DNA from 2 places in the Clostridium lamae genome. Region 2 is predicted to be linked to the other one. Evidence: predicted binding sites of a transcription regulator. Region 2 holds the regulator's gene; the other holds the start of a gene.
The links. Region 2 encodes NrdR, which represses ribonucleotide reductase genes. Its sites were predicted from a motif close to CACNANATNTNGTG; they were not measured.
Positions count from the first base shown of each region.

Region 1 (11,602 bases), on a different contig from region 2:
TTTCTAATTCAAAAGCTTTTGCAATAGGCTTATTTAATTGTGTATAATTGACATTTATATCAATTATGTCATCCTTAAAGATATTGTTAATTTTATCTACTATTTCCTTGTTTGTTTTTTTGTCTACTTCTATAACATAACTATCTGTCTCTTCAGTATTAAGCACCTTATTATATGTCTTACTTGGCATAAGTATATATATAGAATATTTACTCTCACCTTTTCTTCCAATAAATCCTTTAACCTCATATTCTTCATTGTATATATCTATGTAAATCTTCTCATCTTTTTTATAAGTAAATTTTTCTAGATATTTACCTATCATTACAACTTTTTCTTCAGAATTTACTTCTTCTTCATTTAAAAATTCACCCGAATATAGTGGTATTATTTCACTTAAATCAATATCATGTATTCCCTTTACATAATTAATATTCTTAATGTCTCTTTTATATATTTCATCTTGATTTAAATAATATATTCCACCTTCATTTAATTTTTTGTAAAAACTATTACTATTAATTTTAGACTTCATTTTTATATTTAAACTAACTTTATTATTCCAATATATATTTGTATCATTAAAAAAATCAAAATTAGTTTTAAACAATGATATTGCAATAAATAATGAAATTAATGAAACAGTAAATCCCAATACTATTGGAAAATTAAATGTTTGTATATTAAAACCTATTTTATTTTTCTTCATTGCTTTACCTTTCAATAATGAAAACATACCTACAGTACGTTTCCATTATAAATATTATCTTTTATTAATTATTGTGTATTTGTAAATATTTGCTTGAATCATTAGTTACAGTAGAATGTCTACTATTAAAATAAGCTGCTCCAGGAACATATTGACTTATATATCCTGTAGCATATGCATTACTTTCCCATTCCTCTACTCCTGGTCTAATTAAAGCTCCATTTGATGATATACCTTCAATATAAGTATATAACCCATGTGTACAATTCCCACCAGTACAGCTTACGAGTTCTGTCCTTGCAATACCTGTATCATTGTATCCTTCTAATTTTGCTCTAATAGAATGATTATTTAAATAACCATTCACCCAACCTGTAGTTCCTGCACTCGCAATGACTGGGACTGATAAACAAACTAAGCATATAGCCGCAATTATTTTTTTCTTCATTATAATCTCCCCCATTAACATATTAATTTTAATCTGATTATTTACTTTGAAAAGTGAATACGTATCCATAATTCCAGAAATATTACCTTTTATTAAATCATAGTTTTAAGATTATTATTAATTTAATAATTTTTATTTTAAATCAATAATAACCCCATTTGATCTTTCCTACAGTTTAATATTAAAACAAGCTTGTCATTTAATATTATATTATGTAAATTATATTTTTTTGTAATAATGTGTAAATAAAATAAATTTTTATTCTCCATTTTTATACATATATAGAAATTATTCAGCAGAAAAAAATATATTCATACCTAATTTTTATAAATATATATAATATATTTATAAATAAAAAATAAAAGATAGAAATTCAATTATAATTTAAATCCCTACCTTAATTTTTAACTTTTATTTTAAATAATTTTCTTTATAATGGCTTTTCCCTCTTCAAACTTTTCAATGATTGCTAAAGACTCAACTCTAGCATCCATTTCTTCCAAAAGGCTTCTTCCTTCTTGGAAGCCTTTTTCTATTACTATTCCTATTCCAACTAAGTTTGCTTTTGATTGATTAATAATATCTATCATTCCCTTAGTTGCACACCCTTTAGCTAAGAAGTCATCTATTATTAAGATATTTTCTCCTTCATTTAAGAACTGTTTACCTACTCTAACCTTGTATGTTTTATTTTTAGTAAAAGAATGTACTTCTGCTTCATATACTTCCTTATCTAAGTTTAAGCTTTCAGCCTTCTTTGCAAATACAACTGGTACATAATCAAAGTATTGTGAAGCAATAGTAGCTATTCCAATGCCTGATGCTTCTATTGTTAGTATCTTATCTATTTTTTCACCTTCAAATCTTTTTCTAAATTCCTTACCAACTTCATTTAGAAATTTTATATCCATTTGATGGTTTAAGAAGGAATCAACCTTTAATATATTCCCTTCTCTTACTTTTCCTTTAGTTCTTATCATTTCCTTTAATAATTCCATGTATATTCTCCCCTTTACTACTTAAAATATAGTATTCTATAAGCTTGTCCTTCTTATATTTTTTAGCAATAAAGCCAAGAAAATTCATGCAATACTTTCTTCGTAGTTAGGATATTTACGGTTTCCTAGTAGAAACACTTGAACCATATTTTCAAGCATATACGAATACTATAATATTCTTTTTTGATAATTATATTCTTTTAAATAAAATAAAACAAGTTTAAAAATTTAAAATAACTATTTCTCCAGTCCTTAAACTTTCTCTTACATCAATTATCCTTTGATTACTTGAACCTCTAAATTTCAAGCCTTCAACAGCTTTATCTTCTTCAAATCTTCCGTCAACTAATACATCTAAATTATTAATTAACTCTTTCCATCCATTTCTCTTATCTAAATTATTAATTATATATTCAAAGGTATATCCTGTATAACTCCAAATATTTAAATTTCTTTTCTTAAATGCTTTAGCCATATATGCAAATTCTTCAGCTCTCTCAAAGGGATCTCCTCCACTAAAGGTTATTCCCTTAATCATAGGATTTTTATATACATCTTCTATAAGTTCATTAATATTTCTTTCTTCTCCCCCTGAAAAGTCATGGGTTTCTGGATTAAAGCACCCTCTGCAATTATGATTACATCCTTGTGAAAAGAATACTCGCCTTATTCCTGGTCCATTAACTAAGCTCTCATATGCTATTCCTGCTAATCTAATAGTGTCCCTCAAAAATTACATCCCCTTTAAATTATTCTATTATCTTTATTTTATCACTATAAGATTCTATTATGCTCTTACTTCTATTTAAAGATTCTACAACTCTAGTTTTTCCTTCTTCTGTTAAATAAGAAGCATCATTAATAGTTGCTGGCACTACTTCATAAAATAGTTTTCCATCCTTGCCATACCAATTTACCCAAGTTGGTAAATATGTTGGATACTCAACTTTTATTTCCCCAGTATCTTCATCTTTATTAATTTTAACAAATACAATAACTCCATCCTCAGTATAAGGATTTTCTATTCTCTCGGTTCTTTGGCTAGATAAAAAGTTTCCCATAGAGTAAATAACAGGCATTTCTTTAAGCCCATCATCTGACTTTATAACATCTATAGGTTGTAATGAATGTGGATGAGTTGCAAAAACTATATCTACTCCATTATTAGCTAAGAATTTAGCTATTTCCAATTGAGTTTCATTTGGCTCTAACTCATATTCATCTCCCCAATGCATATAGAATATTATAACCTCCGCTCCATCTGACTTCATTTTATCTATTTCTTCCTTCATAGCACTAAAATCATCTTCTAAAGAGTCTTCTCTGAAGGTATTCATTAAAGGATAAACCTCACTTGATATCGGAGTTCCATTTAATCCCCTAACTCCTCCTTCAGCAGTCATAGCATAGCTGTATGATATTATTCCAACCTTTATTCCCTTAACATCTTTTATTATATATCTAGGATCATCTGCAGTTGACCTAGTACCTATTATGTCAAATCCTCTATCCTCTAAAGTTTCTCTAGTCCTATAAAATCCCCTGATATCTCTATCTAATGAATGATTATTCATATTATTAACTACATCTATCCCTGCCCACTTCATAGCATCAGCTAATTCATCTGGAGCATTAAAGCTTGGATATCCAGAAAAACCATAGTTTTCAATTCCTGATAATGTACCTTCCAAGTTTGATATTGTTAAATCAGCATTAGTTAAATACTCTCTTACATATTGTAGTGTATTCTTAAAATCGTATGAATCACTTTCCGCATCATACTGTGTTTCTAATATTTCTTTATGTATTAAAACATCTCCTGTAGCTGCTATTTCTATGGTAATTTTATCTTCTTTCTCTTCTTCAATAGGCTCAATTTCTTTTCCTATATCTTCATTTATATTTTCATTATTATATCCACTTAATAATTCTCCCAACTTAGGAATATAATAAAAACCTGCTACGGCCGTAATTAAAAGTATTATAAATAAAATAAGTACGCTTCTCTTTTTCATATATCCTCCTCATATTATCCCTTTATTAAATTATATCCCAATAAGAAAGATAAAAATAGCATGTAAAATGAAATAATCACTTTGCATGCTATTTTATAGATATTATCCTATTAACTTAACATAATTTAGCCTTCCACCTGATTTTATTACGTTTATTTCTTTTTCTGTTAAATTAATATATACATTAAAGAAACTCCCTTTTGTAATATTTTTAACTATAGTTTTCCCGTTAACTAAAGCAGATTGAATATCAGCTATTGCAAGTTCGTCTAAAGGTTCAATTTTATCATAATCTACTTCTGCTTCAAATTCCATCGGTATTATCCCATTATTAATAAGATTTGCCTTATGAATTCTTGCAAAAGATTTAGCGATTACAGCTTTAACTCCTAAGTATAGCGGTACAAGAGCTGCATGCTCTCTACTAGAACCTTGCCCATAATTGTTGCCTGCTACTATTATTCCACCATTATTTTCTTTTGCACGTTTAGGGAATTCCTCATCAACTGTATTAAAACAATACTCAGCCAAATAAGGAATATTTGATCTAAATGGCAATAATTTAGAGTTAGAAGGCATAATGTGATCTGTAGTAATGTTGTCATCTACTTTTATTAATACTTTTCCATCTAGGTCATCTCCCAATGGCTTGTTTACTGGGAATGGTTTTATATTCGGTCCTCTTACTACTTCTACTTCTTCTCCATTCTTCGCAGGTTCAATTATCATTGAATCATCTATTAAAAATTCCTTTGGCATTTCTACTGATATATCTACATTGCACTCTCTTGGATCTGTTAGCACTCCATTTATAGCAGAAACTGCAGCTGTCTCTGGGCTTACTAAATAAACTTTAGCCGTCAACGTTCCACTTCTTCCATAGAAGTTTCTATTAAAGGTTCTTAAAGATACACCATTAGTTCCCGGTGCTTGCCCCATACCTATGCATGGCCCACATGAATTTTCTAATATTCTTCCACCAGCACTTATTATATCTGCTAATGCTCCATTCCTAGCTATCATCTCCATAACCTGTCTTGATCCTGGTGCTATAACTAAACTTACATCGTTATGCACCTTTTTTCCCTTAAGTATTTTAGCTACTCTCATTAGGTCTTCATAAGAAGAATTCGTACAACTTCCTATTGCTACTTGATCAACTTTTATTTTCCCGATACTCTCTATTTCTTCCACATTATCTGGACTATGTGGCTTAGCAGCTAAAGGCTTAAGTTCATTTAAGTTTATTGTTACTTCTTCATCGTACACAGCATCTTCATCTGCTTTAAACTCAATCCAATCATCTTCTCTTCCCTGTGCCTTGAAATATTCTAATGTATTTTCATCACTAGGGAATATCGATGTGGTAGCTCCTAATTCAGCACCCATATTTGTAATTGTAGCTCTTTGTGGAACAGATAATGTCTTAACTCCATCTCCAGCATACTCAAAAACTCTAGAAACTCCACCTTTAACTGTTAATCGTCTTAAAACTTCAAGGATAATATCCTTTGCTGCTACCATAGGTTGTAATTTACCAACTAAATTTATTTTGCAAACCTTTGGAGTAGTAATATAATAGGCTCCTCCCCCCATAGCTAATGCAACATCAAGTCCACCTGCTCCCATCGCAAGCATACCTACACCTCCTGATGTTGGTGTATGGCTATCTGATCCTATAAGGGTATCACCTGGAACCGAAAATCTTTCTAAAAAAACTTGATGGCATATTCCATTACCAGGCTTCGAGAAATAAACACCATATTTAGATGCTACAGTTTGAATAAATTTATGATCATCAGCGTTCTCAAAACCTTGTTGTAGCATATTATGATCTACAAATGCTACAGATTTTTTTGTCCTAACCTTATCTATACCCATGGCTTCTAATTGTAAATAAGCCATAGTTCCTGTAGAATCTTGTGTTAATGTTCTATCTATTTTAATTCCTATTTCTTTACCTGTCTCTATTGAACCTTCAACTAAATGACTTTTTAGTATCTTATATACTAAGTTGTCCCCCATTATTTATTGCCCCCTTTTCTAATTTACATTTTCTTCTTTTAATCTTAAGTATTCCTTATATATCTGTACTAATTCCTTATCAAATAAGCTTCTCTTAAATCTTACTGAAGTTGCTCTTACCATTTGAAGAACTCCTTGAGCTGAAATATCATCTAACACTATTCCATATTCTTTAAACTTATTAATAATGCCAGCCTTACCAGAATGCTTGCCTATAACTATTTGTCTTTCAAGTCCAACTATTCCTGGATCAAAAGCTTCATAGTTCTTAGGATTCTTAATAGCTCCATCTGCATGAATGCCTGATTCATGTGCAAACATATTATCACCAACTATAGCCTTCCATGATGGAAGCACTCTACCTGAAGCTCTAGATACATATTCAGAAACTTCTCTAAACATAGTAGTATTAATACTTCCCTCATAGTTATGAAGAAACAATAAAGCCATTAAAACCTCCTCTAATGCAGCATTACCGGCTCTTTCACCAAGTCCATTAACTGTAACGCCAACATGAGATGCTCCTCCCACGATACCTGCCAAAGCATTTGCAGTAGCCATTCCAAAGTCATCATGTGTATGCATTTCTATATCAAAATGGGTTTTTGAATAAAGATATTTTATATCTTCACATATTTTGAATGGTTCCATTATACCAACTGTATCGCAATATCTAAATCTATCTGCACCAGCTTGTTTTGCTGCTTCAATAAATTGTACTAAAAAGTCTCGATCTGCTCTTGATGCATCTTCTCCATTTACAGAAACATATAAGCCATTTCTCTTTGCAAACTCTACTGATTTAACCATGTTTTCTAATACCCATTCTCTAGATGTTTTGAGTTTGTGCTTAATATGAATATCAGATACGGAAATAGATATAGCTACTGCATCAACTCCACAATCTATTGATTCTTCTATGTCCTTTATTACAGCTCTATTCCAGGCCATAATACTTGATTTTAAATTACTTTTTACTATTTTTTTAATTGCTTCCTTTTCATCCCCACCCATAGTAGGGATACCAACTTCAAGTTGATCAACTCCAAGTTCACTTAACATCCTCGCTATAGCTACCTTTTCGTCATTAGCAAAAACAACTCCTGCTGTTTGTTCTCCATCCCTTAATGTAGTATCTACAATGAAGACCTCATTGCCTTTTTTTGTATTTTTTACTGACATAAGCTTCCCCCTTTTAAGATTATCTATTACTTTTTATGGCTTGCCCCAATTTAATATTCACTATTTTCTGAAAATTATTAATAGTTATTTTACCATATATATGATTTACAAACAAGTTAAATTCCTTTTATTTTTACGAAAATTGCAAGTTTTAATATATTTATTTCACTTTTATTCTTTAATTTATATTAACCGATATATTTTATTCAAATTTCTGCAACATAATAAAAAAATCCTGCATTTGTAGATATAAATAAAACGATATAGCCTTATACAAAAGACTATATCGTTTCTTATATTTATGCATTAAAGCACATTATAATTTTTCTTTTTTCCGGAATGAGATACTCTATCTGCTCTTTCTTGATATTTTCCTGGTCCAAATCTCTCATCTAGGCTTAAATATCCAGTTACTCTAGAAATACCTTGGATATCCTCACTTCCACATTTACAGCACTTTCTTTCACTGCTATTTAAGTATTCTCCACAATTCTTGCAATATCTTATATGGAAATTAATACCTAAGTAACTAATATTAGTATTCTTATAAGCATAATCTAATATATTCATTATAACTTCTCCAGAAGGCTTATCATCTACTTCTATATAGCTTATATGTCCCGCATTACAAAGCTTATGATAAGGTGCTTCTATATCTATTTTATCCTTTATTGATATAGGATAATTCACTGGTATATGATAGCTATTTGTATAGTAATCCTTATCTGTAACACCTTTAATTACGCCAAATATCTTCTTATCTTTCTTTATAAACTTTCCAGAAAGTCCCTCTGCTGGAGTAGCATAACAACTCCAATTTAGTTTAGTTTCTTCAATCGCTCTATCTGTAAAGTTCCTAATATAAGTAATAATTTCAATTCCTAATTCACTTGCTCTTTTATTTTCTCCGTGATGATATCCTATTAAAGCAACTAATGTTTCTGCAAGTCCTATAAATCCTATTCCCCATGTACCTTGCTTCAATATTGGTTCAATGGAATCATCTTGGCATAGCCCCTCGGCTCCCTTTAATAATTGTTGTCCTCCTACAAAAGGTAAATCTTTAATTCTAAGATTCTTTAAAATACTATATCTATGCAATAGTGACTCTTTAGCTAATTGTAATCTCATTTCTAATATATTAAAGAATTCTTCTATATCCCCTTTTGCCTGCATTCCGATTCTTGGTAAATTAATTGTAACAGGAGCTATATTCCCTCTTCCTTTACATCCAGGCTCACCATTAACATTTTTCATTAAATAAGTTCTACATCCCATAGTTGCTGGCATATATCCCGCATCATAATATTCTTTATTAAAATCTGCATCTATATTCATAAATGTAGGATTCATTCTTTTCGCTGCTACTTCACAAGCTAATTGATATAAATAGTGATATTTATCTCCTGGCTCTCTATTTACACCTTCTTTAACTCTAAAAATAATATTTGGGAAAATAGGTTGTTCTCCTTTCCCTAACCCCTTTTCATATTCTTTTAGAAATGCTTCACAAATTAATGCTGAATCATCTGAATTAGGAATTCCTAAATTAATCGAGCTAAATGGTACTTGAGAACCAGCTCTTGAATGCATTGTATTTAAATTATAAACTATACCTTGCATAGCCTGATTAACTCTATTTTTTAACCTTTCTTCAGTTATAACTTCAATCTTATCCTTATCAATGCCTAATTCCTCAAGTTCCTCTCTTATTTCCTTTCTGGTTGGCTCAACAAAGATACCTAAGTCATTATCAAAGTCAGGATGAGATTGCCCTCCAAACATATCATTTTGAGAAGATTGAAGTAATATACAAGAAAGTTCTGCTGCTGTCTCAATTCTCCTTGGTTTTTTAATTGTCCCATAACCAGTATTAAATCCTCTTTCAAGAACTTCTTTAGTTGGAATATGAAGACAATTTATTGTTAAATTATAGCTATCTAAATCATGAAAATATAAGTCTCCATTTTCATGAGCTTTTGCTAACTTTTTAGGCATCATAGATAAATTGTGCCATTTATTAGACTCTGATGCTATTCTTAACAGCTTAGAACTAAAATTATTTCCTACATTTGCATTATCTCTATCAGTTTCTACTCCAATTTTTTTAATAGCTTTCATCAAATCAGATTTTATTTCTCTAATATGTGTTCTTTCTTTCCTATAGTTAGAATATGCCACTTTAATATTTCCATACCCCATATCTACTAAAGCCTTCTCAACTATATTTTGAATTTCTTCAACTGTTATATTTATATTTTTTTCTTTTTCAATGTAGTTTGTTGCCTTTTGTACTATTGCTAATACTTCACTTTCTCTTAGTTTTTCCCCAGTTTCACTACTTGCCTTTTTAATAGCATTAGCTATCTTAACAGAATCGAAAGGAACTTCCCTTCCATCCCTTTTAACAACATATAGCATAATATATACCTCCCTAACACAATATATAGTGTATCTTAGTATTTATTATATTACTTAAAAATATTCTTTTCAATTGATAAAAACTTAGAATTAATTAGCTATATAGACTTCCTATGATATATACTTCTGTATTAGTGTTTTTTACTATTTTTTAACTTTTGACATATTAATTTATTTATAGCTTTTTAACTATATCAATACTGCTAATACTAAACTATATCAGTATTGATATGATTATTCGTTATGTTATAATTAAATTGTAAAATAAAGTTAATGTTAGGAGGTTTATTATGCAAAAAATAGCATTAATAGTTGATAGCGCGTGTGACCTATCTCTTGAGACAATAAAAGAGAAAAATATTTATTTACTCCCACTTAGAATCTCTTATTCTCATGGAGAATATAGAGATAAAATAGAGATATCTGCCGATGAAATCTATAGTAATTTAGAAAAGGAAATTCCAAAAACTTCACTTCCTAGTACTCAGGATTTAGAAGATATGCTAATTTCATTAGAAAATGAAGGATATACTCATGTTATAGCTGTAACTATATCTAGTGGTTTATCTGGAACTTTTAATTCAATCAGATTAGCATTAGAAGATCATCCTAAATTAACATCTCATGTTTTTGATACAAAAATATTAGCTATGCCTGAGGGAATCGTTGCCATGGAGGTAGCTGATTTAATTAATTCAGGAAAAAGTTTTGAAGAAATAGTTGATGCTCTTCCAACTATAAGAGAAAAAATTACAGGATATTATACTGTTAATACATTAGAATATTTAATAAAGGGCGGGAGAATTGGTAAAATTAGTGGAACTATAGGCGATATGTTAAACTTAAAACCAGTTGTTACTGTTAATGAAGATGGTATATATTATACAGTTTGTAAAGCCAGAGGTAGAAAGCAATCTATTGTTAAGCTTACTAATATCTTAAAAGAGGCACTTAATGAAGGTCCTTGTAATGTTTGGGTTCTTCATGGTGGTGTTTTGGATGAAGCTAAAAGTATTTTAGAGTCAATGAAAAATTTAGATAATATATTAAGTATAGATATATCACAAATTAGTCCTGCTTTAGGAGTCCATGGAGGGCCCGGTTTACTTGGCCTAGCGATTCAAAAGGTGGATTAAAATGAATAAATTTAATCTTCACTTAAGCAGTATAGAAGATATAAAAGAAGAAGAACAAAGGCTTCATCAAGAATATAAAGAAAAAATTGCAGAACTTAAAAAGATTAAAAAAGAAAAAGAGTCTGTTGGGCAGGTTTTCACAAAGGGGTTACTTCCCATATATGTTTTTCACATTCTTAGCATCAGTCCAGCAAATGGAAATGATATAGCTAATAAAATAGGTGAAAAAACAAATGGGCTTTGGATACCAAGTACTGGTGGGATATATCCATTATTAAAAAAACTTGAAAAAGAAGAATATATTGTTGGTGAATGGGATAATCCCAAGAAAAAATTTCAAAAAATCTATTCATTAACTACTAAGGGTATTAATGAATATGAAACAAGAAAATCTCTCTTGAAACCAAAGATTGAGGAATCTTTAAAAGTATTTAAAATTATATATAAAGATTTATATAAATAATTATTCTTTGTATTAAATCCTTATATTTTGAGAAGAATAACACTAATATATTTATAGGTGGTGTTATTTTTTGAAAGGTAAAATAATTGATTATAACTTCTTTGAGGCTTTTGTTGCATTAGACGATGATACTATAGTTAAAGTTCCTTTAAATCAAGTATCAAATTACATAAATATAGGAGATACAGTAAATATTGATTCCAAT
Region 1 is NZ_JASCQJ010000006.1:62,404-74,005, reverse strand. It holds gene QK892_RS05085 (ABC transporter permease) at 1-709, opposite strand, end outside; gene QK892_RS05080 (hypothetical protein) at 774-1,157, opposite strand; gene QK892_RS05075 (xanthine phosphoribosyltransferase) at 1,574-2,155, opposite strand; purine riboswitch at 2,239-2,340, opposite strand; gene nrdG (anaerobic ribonucleoside-triphosphate reductase activating protein) at 2,376-2,885, opposite strand; gene QK892_RS05065 (CapA family protein) at 2,905-4,170, opposite strand; gene QK892_RS05060 (aconitate hydratase) at 4,273-6,195, opposite strand; gene nifV (homocitrate synthase) at 6,214-7,377, opposite strand; gene nrdD (anaerobic ribonucleoside-triphosphate reductase) at 7,684-9,798, opposite strand; gene QK892_RS05045 (DegV family protein) at 10,089-10,934, shown strand; gene QK892_RS05040 (PadR family transcriptional regulator) at 10,936-11,397, shown strand; gene QK892_RS05035 (hypothetical protein) at 11,468-11,602, shown strand, end outside.
Region 1: nrdD (anaerobic ribonucleoside-triphosphate reductase) is a predicted target of NrdR. The motif match lies at 9,816-9,829, and genes of this name have one in related genera.

Region 2 (11,602 bases):
CTTTAAAATATAAGGTATCTCTCATTCCTTTTGGATTTTGATCAATGAAACAGAACATACATTTATTTGAACAACTCTTTGCCTTATCCATTATTCCACCTTGGAATTCCAGCCCTAAGTCTTCACCATACTCTTTTTCAATTTCATATTCCCATATTTCTCCGTCTGATTTTTCAATCTCAAGAACAACATCTTCGTCTACGGCCAAAAATTTATAATCTATAATGTCATCTATAGGAGTTCCATTGATTGATATTAATACATCATTAACCTCAATACCAACTTCTTCAGCTATACTGCCCACATCAACTTTTTTTATTAAATTCTTCACTTTTTTTTCACCTCAATATCTATCAATATTATATTATTGACAAAAATTTATATTTATAAAAATCTAGTTATATTTTTGTAGTAATAATTTAAAAATTTATAACATTTTTAATTAAGCATAATCCGCCTAATTTTAATAATCACTTTATGTTATATTACATTATTAATATATTATAGTCAATAAAAAACATCCCCTGAAAGAGGATGTTTTTTAGAATCAATTACTTATTTATTCATTTAAATCAACATAATTACCCTTTTTGGAGAATATTATCCATTCGCAAATATTAGTTACATGATCTCCTATTCTCTCCAAATACTTTGATGCAAAAAGAATCTGAGTCCCTTGATTTATCATACATTCCTCTTTACCCAATTTTTTTAAAACTATACTAAACATCCCTTGATAAATTACATCTACCCTATCATCCATACGGCAGATTTCATAAGCAGCATCCTCATCTCTGTTTATATATGCTTCAATAGATAATTTTATCATATTAGTAACTATATCAACTAGCTCCCAAATCGGCGCTATTTCATCCGAAAAATTTACTCCCTTTACTCTAGGAACTATCTTACATATATCAACCGCATAATCTGCCATTCTTTCAAGATCAGTTACAATTTTAGATGTTGTATAAATACTTCTTAAATCTCTTGCTAATGGTGATTCAGTAGCCATAAATTTTATGCATTTTTCTTCTATGACTTTTTGAAGATCATCTACTTTATCATCATTTTTCATAACTTCTTTTGCTAAATCTACATCTTGATTTTTTAAAGCAGTCATACTTTCATATATTTGCTTTTCAACTAAACTAGCCATTTCGATTAATTCTGAATTAAGCAACTTTATCTTATTACTCATTACTTCTCTCATCATTTTTTATCACCTCTTAATAATTTTAGCCAAATCTTCCAGTAATATAATCTTCAGTTCTCTTATCTTTAGGTTTATAAAAAATATCCTCAGTATCTCCATATTCAATTATTTCCCCACTTAAGAAAAATGCTGTCTTATCTGCAATTCTTCCTGCTTGTTGCATATTATGAGTTACTATTATTACTGTATACTTCTTTTTTAATTCTTCCATTAATTCTTCCATTTTATTAGTAGAGATTGGATCAAGAGCAGATGTCGGCTCATCCATTAATATTATTTCAGGAGAAACTGCTATAGTTCTTGCTATACATAGCCTTTGTTGCTGTCCTCCCGATAAGCCTAAAGCACTTTTCTTTAATCTATCTTTTACTTCATCCCAAAGTGCAGCACCTTTTAGACTTCTTTCAACTATTTCATCTAAAGATTTTTTATCCTTTATACCATGTAGTCTTGGCCCATATGCTATATTATCATAAATTGACATTGGGAATGGATTTGGTTTCTGGAAAACCATCCCTACTTTTGTTCTTAATGCAATTACATCTTTGCTTTTATATATATCTTCTCCATCAACCAGGATTTCTCCTTCTATTTTTACATTATCTATTAAATCATTCATTCTATTGATAGTTCTGAGAAAGGTAGACTTTCCACATCCTGATGGTCCTATAAAGGCAGTGACCTTATTTTCTTCTAAATCTATATTTATATTTTTTAAAGCTTTATTATCTCCATAATATAAATTCAAATTTCTAACTTGAATCTTTTTAATCTCTTCTCTTGACATACTCACACCTCTTAGTATTTATAAATTAATAATTTGCCTTATTAAACTTCTTACTTACTACCTTTGCTCCTATATTTAATAAAAGTATTATAACTATTAAAACTATTCCAACTGCTGCTGCTTGCTCAATATCCCCAGCTTCTTGAGTTACTAAATACGATTGAACTGTAAGAGTTCTTGCACTAGACATTATTCCTTTTGGCATCTTTGCCACTGTACCTGCTGTTAATAAAATTGCTGCTGATTCACCAACTACACGTCCAACAGATAATATTGTTCCAACTATTATTCCTGGTATAGCACTAGGGACTATCACTTTATAGAGAGTTTGGAACCTAGTAGCACCAAGACCTAATGATGCTTCCTTATATGAAGGTGGAACTGCCTTCAAAGCTTCTTCTGTAGTCCTAATAATTACAGGTAATATTATAATCGCAACAGTAAGGGATCCTGCAAGCAATGAATATCCAAGCTTTAATGTAACCACAAAAAATATTGATCCGAATAAACCATAGACTATTGATGGTATTCCCGATAAACTTTCCGTTGCAAATCTGATAATTTTAACTATCTTTCCTTGTTTCGCATATTCTGTTAAATAAATAGCTGCTAATATTCCTATTGGAGTTGCTATAATTATTGAAATAAATACAGTATATAAAGTAGACACTATCATAGGTAATATTCCACCATCTCCTGATGCAGAATAATTCTTTGTAATAAAATCTATATTTATTAATCTATATCCCTTTAAGAATATAAATCCTAATATGAATATTAATATTGCTACTGTAATTGTAGCTGATAGCCATACTAATGCTTTTAATAAATTTTCTTTAAATTTTCTCATAACTAGTTACCTTCCTTACTAGAAAGTTTACTTAAAACTAAGTTTAATAATAATATAAATAAGAATAATATCACACCTGTCGCAAATAGCATTTCTTGATGAGTTCCAAATGCATATCCCATTTCTAATGCTATATTAGTAGTAAGTGGTCTTACTGAATCTGTGATTGAACTAGGTATTATAGGTGAGTTTCCTGCTACTAATATTATCGCCATGGTTTCACCAATCGCTCTACCTACACCTAATACTATGGCTGCTAAAATTCCTGATTTTGCTGCCGGAACAACAACCTTAAAAGTAGTTTCTATATGTGAAGCACCTAGGGCTAATGATCCTTCTTTATATGATTTAGGTACTGCTCTAATTGCTGTTTCTGAAACTGTTACAATTGTTGGTAACATCATAATCGATAAAACTATTATTATTGCTAAGAGACTTTGTCCCTTAGGAAGATTGAAAGTATTCATAAGCCATGGAACTATTACTGCTAGACCAAATATACCATACAAAACAGATGGAATCCCTGCTAGAAGTTCAACAGCACCTGAAATAAATTTTCCAACTCTTCTCGGTGCAATTTCTGCTATAAATATAGCAGTCAATATTCCTATAGGCACACCTATTATTACAGATCCTATAGTTGCTAATATAGATGCAATCATCATAGGCATAACTCCATATGTATCAGTACTAGGCAACCATTTACTACCAACAAAAAAGTCAATAAATGAATATCCCTTGCTTATGAATGGAGTTAACCCTTTATAAAAGACAAATCCTATAATTACTAATAAGCTTATTACCGCTATAAGAGCACTTGCTAAAAACACCCCTTTTGAAATACTTTCTATAATATACTTATTATTATTTTTTCTATTAACATTTAACATTCTTATCCTCTCCTATAAAAGTACAAATGCTTATCTTACTCACTTTTAACAAATCAATTATTTAACTGGGATCGCTTTATTATCCTTAACAATACTTTGACCTTCTTCATTTAAAATATAATCAATAAACTTTTGACCTTCTTCACTTAGGCTTCCTTCTTTATTTACTATGATAAATGGTCTTGAAATTTTATACTCTCCAGATTGTACGAGTTCAGCCTTAGGCTCAATATTTTCTACATTTACAATATTTACTTCTTCATCTAAGTACTCAAAAGATACAAATCCTATTGCATTTTTATTACCTACTACAGTTTGTTTGATTGATCCTGTTCCATTTGTTATTAATGCATCTGCTACTAATTCTTCCGATTTATATCCTATTATTTCTTGAAATGCATCTCTAGTCCCTGAACCTTCTTCTCTTGAAACTACTACTATTGGCCAATCCTTTCCACCTTCAATTTGATTCCAATTTGTTATTTTCCCTGTATATATATCTTTAATTTGATCAATTGTTATATTTTTTATTAGATTATTCTTATTTGTTATTATAGCTATACCATCAAAAGCTATTGTTGTTGCTTTTACTTCAGAAGCTTCTTCTGATTTTAATTCTCTCGAAGACATTCCTATATTTGATACCCCATTTATGGCATCTTTTATTCCTGCTGATGACCCTACTTCATTTATTTCTATTGAAATATTTCCGTTATCCTCTTCATATTTTTCCGCTAATTTCCCCATTAAAGGTCCAACAGATGTTGATCCTGAAATTGATATCGTTACTTGTTTTTTAGAGCTTTCTTCATTGCTATTTCTATCAGATAAATTACTTCCACAACCAACAGTACTTACTCCTACTATACCGACTAATAATGCTATTCCTATAAGGTTTAAACCCTTTCTCTTCATGATTTCTCCTCCAAATTAACAATTAACTTTTTATTCCATTACATATCTTATATATTAATATTAATCCCTAAAAGTTAAGTAAATATTAGTTGTGTGTTAAGAAAAGTTATAGTTATGTTAAAGATTTTAACAATTATTTATTTTTAATAATAAAAAAAGGTGTGTTAAAAGCAAATTAAAAAATTCTTTTAACACAACCTCTATAAATCATTATTGAGTAATTTTCTTGATTCTTCTAATTTTAATAGTAAACTTTGTACCTTCATTAATAATTGAATCTACGTATATTTCACCATTAAACATTTTAACAATATGTTTTACTATTGCTAATCCAAGACCTGTCCCACCTTTTGCACGGGATTTGTCTACTCTATAAAATCTTTCAAAGATTCTAGGTAAGTCTTCTGATGGTATTCCAATTCCATTATCTTCAACTTCTATATACTCATAATATTTATTTCTATAAGTCCTTATATTTATTTTTGACTCTTTATTTGAATATTTTATTGCATTTTCCACTAAATTTAACATCATTTGATAGAATTTATCTCTATCTCCAATAAGTTCTTTACTACCATTATTCTCAAAGAATATCTTAACTTCTTTATTGTTTACATGATTAACAAACATATCAATTACTTCTTCAATAACTTCAGAAGGATTAAATTTATCCTCTTTCATTTTATTATTATTTTCTATATTAGATAAAATTAGTATATCGTTTATTAAGGTTGTTAATCTTTCTGCTTCCTTGTCTATAATATCTAAAAACTTATTTCTAGTATTACTGTCTTCAACATATTTTAAAGTTTCTGCAAATCCTTTAATAGAAGTTAATGGAGTTTTTAATTCGTGTGAGACATTTGCAACAAATTGACTTCTAATGTTTTCTAATCTTTTAATATCAGTTATATCTAAAACTGTTGCAACTACTCCTATAGGTATTTTCTTAGAATTAATTATTGGAGCCTTTTTTATTCTAAGTTCCCTAGGAATAGGGTGCATTAATTTTATTTCCTTAGTTTCAATTTCATGAATGCTTCTCATAAATGAAATTATATCATAATCAACAATACATTCTGAAATTTTTTCTCCTATAATATCTTTATTTATACCAAATAAATTTTTAGCATACGGATTAATAAGAATTACATTTTGCTTATTATCTACGGCTATTACTCCACTCTCCATACTCTCTAGTATTGCTTCTAGTTTGTTTTGTTTATCTATGGAGTCTATAACCTTACTTTTAAGCTGCTCTGCCATATTATTAAAAGTATTTGCTAAAGATCCTATTTCATCATTAGTATGTATGTTTACTCTCCTACTATAATCCCCATTAGCAATCTTATTTGTTGCAAGTTCTAATTCTTTTAAAGGATAGATAATTGCTTTAATAAGTTTCAAAGAAAGCCCAATGGATAATAATACAACAAAGAACAGTATTATAAAATAATACTTTATATAGCTTTCATTTATAATCTCTATATTACTTATAGGTACTGAAGATCTAATTACCATATTATCATTTATTTTTGTTGCATAATAAATCACATTAATCCCTTCAGTATTACTATATCTTGTCAAAGAGTATTGTCCCTTTTCAAAAGCTCTAATTATCTCTTCTCTATCAGCATGGTTCTCTAAGTTATCATTTTGTGAGTCTTTTATAACATTGCCTTCTTTATCAACTATTGTGAATCTAACTTGAGACTTATTGATAGTAAATACTTCTAAAGCATTATTATCAAATTCATTATTTTTAATGATTATATCATTATATATTGCTAGAGATTCTTTAGTTTTTTCTATTTCTTTAACATTTAGTAATGCTATGAAAGAAGAAGTTACTACTATTAATGCAAATATTACAGTTATCAATGATGATGCTAATATTCTTTTTTTCATATCTAATTATTAGGATTAAATCTATATCCTACTCCTCTTATAGTTTCTATAAACTTTGGATTTTTATCATCAGATTCAATTTTCTTTCTTAAGTATCTAATATGAACATCAACAGTCCTTGTTTCTCCATAATACTCATATCCCCATATTTTATCTAATAGAGTTTCTCTTGTCAGTATTTTGCCTCTATTTTTTACTAATATCTCTAATAGTTCAAACTCTTTTAACGTTAAATCTATCTTCTTATCTAATATATTTACTTCTCTTCTTTCAAAATTTATAGACATTTCACTTGATTTATATAATTCTTCATTATCAACAGATGATTTAGTTCGCCTAAGAATAGCCTTAATCCTAGCTAAAAGCTCTCTTATGGAAAAGGGTTTTGTAATATAATCATCTGCACCAAGTTCCAATCCTAAAATTTTATCTAACTCTTCTCCTTTAGCAGTTAACATTATTATAGAGATATCCTTAGTATTTGAATCACTTCTTATAGCTTTACAAACATCATATCCATCTAATCCTGGAATCATAAGATCTAATAAAATCAAGCTTGGATTTTCTTCCTTTGATAATCTTACAGCATCAACTCCATTATTTGCTGTAATAACGTTATAACCTGAGCTAATTAAATTATAACTGATTAGTTCTACAATATGATCCTCATCATCTACTACTAGTATTTTTTCTGATGCCATTAGTATCCCCCCTATTTAATAAAAGCAAATGAAAATAATCTTCCATAAGTACCTACTGATTTTCTATACGAATATAATTTAATATTATTTTCACAGTAAGTGCATAGTTTCAAAGAATAAATATTATTTTCTTTTACTCCAAATTCTCTCAAATCCTTTAATATACATTCTTCTAAACTCAAGTTTCTCCCTTTAAATAATAAGTCTTCTTGTATTTTTGTCTTTTCAACAAAAGATTCTTTTAATTCTTCAGAAACTTCATAGCAACACTGTCTTATATGTGGCCCTATAAAAACTTTTGTTTCATTAAGATCTATTTTAAATTCATCTACCATTTTCTCTAATGTTTTTAATACTATTGAATTAAAGGTACCTCTCCAACCACTATGAATGGAAGCTATAATATTATTTTTAATATCTGCTATGATTATAGGTACACAATCTGCAGTAAAAACTCCGATTGCTGTATTTTTTTCTTTTGTAATTATAGCATCTCCCTCTTCATTTTTTATACTTCCACTAATATCATCATAAACATGAATCTTATCACTATGAATTTGATTTAAATATTCTATATTATCTAAATTAAAATCTTTAACTATACTATTTAAATTTTCTATCCCAAAATCTTTATGTCTATTAAAGCTTCTATCCTCAACTGCTGTTGAAAAAGCTATATTAATTTTCCCTAATTTATATATAAGAAAATCTTTTTTATTATTAAAATCTTTTTCATATAAGCTTATCATCTAGCCACCTCATTTAACTATTTTAATATATTTTATCATTTATTAATGTGTTTTTCTATTTTTTCAAAACACTATTGATTAATTTTAACCGATTTTTAACTTAAAATAAGTATAATTATTTAATTTTTATAATTAAAATAAAAAAAGCTGTTAAAATGATAAAAATCATTTTATTACAGCCTTTTACTTTTTTGAAACTAAACTTTTTATCTCTTCTAAAAATGTATTTATATCTTTAAACTCTCTATAAACTGAAGCAAATCTAACATATGATATTTCATCTACACTCTTTAGTCTATCCATTACCATTTCTCCAATAGCCTTGGAATTCACTTCTGTTATCATTTTATTAGAAATTGACTTTTCAATATCTTCTGCTAAATCTTCGATTTGCTGTCTAGATACAGGTCTCTTTTGACATGCTCTAATAAGTCCATTTATAATTTTTTCCTTATTAAAATTTTCTCTAGTTGAATCTCTTTTAACAACTAAAATTGGAATGTCTTCAACTTTTTCATATGTAGTATATCTCTTATTACATTTTAAACATTCTCTTCTTCTTCTAATTGTTGTATTATCATCTGTTGACCTAGAATCTACAACCTTACTTTCCTCAAATGAGCAAAAGGGACATCTCATCTATTTCACGCCTTTCTTAAGTTACTTTATGCCTAATTTAAATTATACATATTTCTCACTATTATTTCTATAACTTTTTATAAATTTAGACTTCTATATCACTACTATCAACTAATATCACTTCTATTCCTGCCTTTTTCACCTTACTCCAAGGGATTTCGATATCTTCGTCTTTTGCAAACCATCCCTTAGCCATACCAGGTAATAATATAGAAATCACTTTACTTTCTTTAATGTCTATTACAAAATCCTTAATATATCCTATCTTGCTACCAGTCTTTATATCTATTACCTCCATTGTTCTAAGCGCATTTAATGAATGTAATAACAATTCATTTTCATCAATTGGTCTTTCTTCTTCCATTTTAATATTATCAAAAAATCCCATAAAAACCTCCTATTTTTATAAAGCATGTACACATTTATATATTTTTATAGAGCTCTTTTAGAGCTCTATACATATTTTCTCATGTGTTTTAACGCAGTTTTTTCTAGTCTTGATACTTGAGCTTGAGATATTCCTATTTCATCAGCTACTTCCATTTGAGTTCTACCATTAAAGAATCTCAAAGTTAATATAAGTTTTTCTCTATCATTTAATTTTTTCATAGCTTCTTTAATAGATATATTTTCTAGCCAACTTTCATCCGTATTTTTAGAATCACTTAACTGATCCATAACATAAATTGCATCTCCACCATCATGATATATTGGCTCATATAAAGATACTGGATCTTGAATAGCATCTAAAGCAAATACAACTTCTTCTCTAGGTAAATTTAATTCTTTCGCAATTTGTGAAACTGTAGGTTCTTTATTATTTTCTTTTATTAACCTATCTCTTACCAATAACGCTTTATATGCTATATCTCTTAAAGATCTACTTACTCTTATAGAATTGTTATCTCTTAAATATCTTCTAATTTCACCAATTATCATAGGAACCGCGTAGGTTGAAAATTTAACATTTTGGCCTAAATCGAAGTTATCTATGGACTTCATTAAGCCTATACATCCTACTTGGAATAAATCATCTACATTTTCTCCCCTATTATTAAACCTTTGAATTACACTTAAAACTAATCTTAAATTACCCTTTATAAAGGTTTCTCTTGCACTTTTATCCCCATCTCTCATTCTTAATAGTAATTCTCTTTTTTCTTTTTCTTTTAAGATAGGTAGTTTTGAAGTATTAACCCCACAGATTTCTACCTTATTAATAATCAAGTTATCAACCCCTTCGGAAGTAATATCATACTGCATTAAAAAGTATCCCCGAGACTGATATGTTTTATACTAAAGACAAACTAAATCATCTTATTGATTTCTTTTTTTAATCTATTAATAATTTTCTTTTCGAGTCTTGAAATATATGATTGAGATATCCCAAGCATGTCAGCCACTTCCTTCTGGGTCTTTTCTCTAGTTCCATTTAACCCAAATCTTAACCTAACAATTTCTTTTTCTCTATCATTTAAATGTTTAAGTGCTAAAAATAATAATTCTTTATCAATTTCATCTTCTATCAAATTATAGACTATATCATTTTCAGTCCCTAAAATATCTGATAATAAAAGTTCATTACCATCCCAATCGATATTTAATGGCTCATAAAATGAAATTTCAGCCTTTACTTTGCTATTTCTTCTTAAATACATCAAAATTTCATTTTCTATACATCTTGATGCATAAGTTGCAAGTTTTATCTTTTTCTCTGGATTAAAAGTGTTTACAGCCTTTATTAATCCTATTGTACCTACAGAGATTAAATCCTCTACTCCAACCCCAGTATTTTCAAATTTTCTTGCAATATACACAACTAATCTTAAGTTTCTTTCAATAAGAATATCTCTTATTGTCTCATCCCCATGTATTAATTTATCTACTAATTCCTCTTCCTCATCTTTTTTCAATGGTGGTGGTAATGCTTCACTTCCACCAACATAGTGTACATCACTTTTCAAAATCTTTAATTTTACTAAAATTCTATTTATCAGTACCTTTATTTTTATCATAACTATACTACTCCTCTTGATAATAATGCATTGAACTCATTTTCTTTGCTTAGTTTATTTTTACATTTACAAACTATAACCTCTACATCTTTCCATTCTTTATCTTCACCTCTAATTCTTACTTTCTTAGATTTAAATCCTCTAAGATTTCCATATTCACCTATTGTACTGTATGGTATCGAAAATTCTTCATCACTCTTTATATTAAATTCCTTAAGAAAATCTCCCTCAATTATTATACATGGCAAATTTGTTACAGGCTCCCTAAGGCCATTGCCCGTATCTAATAGTCCTTTAATTAAAATAGATTTCTGTTCATTTGAAATTTCTATATCATAAAGAAAATTTTGAACTAATGTCCTATCTTTCAAATAGTCAATTACTCTAACTATGACTATATAAAATGACATTAATGATAGTAATAAATATTTAATTGAATAATTATCAATCGAATAATCTTCAAAAAAACTATAATAATTTTCAATCATAGAAAATGAAAAAGTAATACCACATAGAGTAAATGCTAATATAATGAATGTAGTTGATGATTTTATTACTTTAAGTAAATTTGTATTTTTTGTACTAATCATAATCATTAATAAAATTACAATAAGCTTAAAGGGTAAAGAAACTAATATCTTATTATCCATAAACAAAACAAGTGTGTACAATGCACCAAGGATTGCTGCTAGATAAACTGTCTTATAATACTTATATCCTAGAACTTTTAATGCAATTAACAATAAAAATAGATTAATTATAAAATTTTCAATTAAAAGTATATCTATGTATATAACCATTTACCTTCCCCCTTTGTATTTAAATTATAAACTGTTTCATTTCAAAATTTTGTCATAATAACAAACTGTTTTTTTAATTTTAATCTGTAATTTACTACATTTAATTACAGTTATTAAAGTTTTTACATAAAA
Region 2 is NZ_JASCQJ010000018.1:59,721-71,322, forward strand. It holds gene QK892_RS10310 (DUF512 domain-containing protein) at 1-331, opposite strand, end outside; gene phoU (phosphate signaling complex protein PhoU) at 560-1,216, opposite strand; gene pstB (phosphate ABC transporter ATP-binding protein PstB) at 1,239-2,003, opposite strand; gene pstA (phosphate ABC transporter permease PstA) at 2,029-2,853, opposite strand; gene pstC (phosphate ABC transporter permease subunit PstC) at 2,856-3,743, opposite strand; gene QK892_RS10335 (phosphate ABC transporter substrate-binding protein) at 3,801-4,658, opposite strand; gene QK892_RS10340 (sensor histidine kinase) at 4,869-6,566, opposite strand; gene QK892_RS10345 (response regulator transcription factor) at 6,569-7,267, opposite strand; gene pgeF (peptidoglycan editing factor PgeF) at 7,279-8,016, opposite strand; gene nrdR (transcriptional regulator NrdR) at 8,200-8,655, opposite strand; gene QK892_RS10360 (YlmC/YmxH family sporulation protein) at 8,741-9,043, opposite strand; gene sigG (RNA polymerase sporulation sigma factor SigG) at 9,109-9,882, opposite strand; gene sigE (RNA polymerase sporulation sigma factor SigE) at 9,963-10,670, opposite strand; gene QK892_RS10375 (sigma-E processing peptidase SpoIIGA) at 10,673-11,470, opposite strand.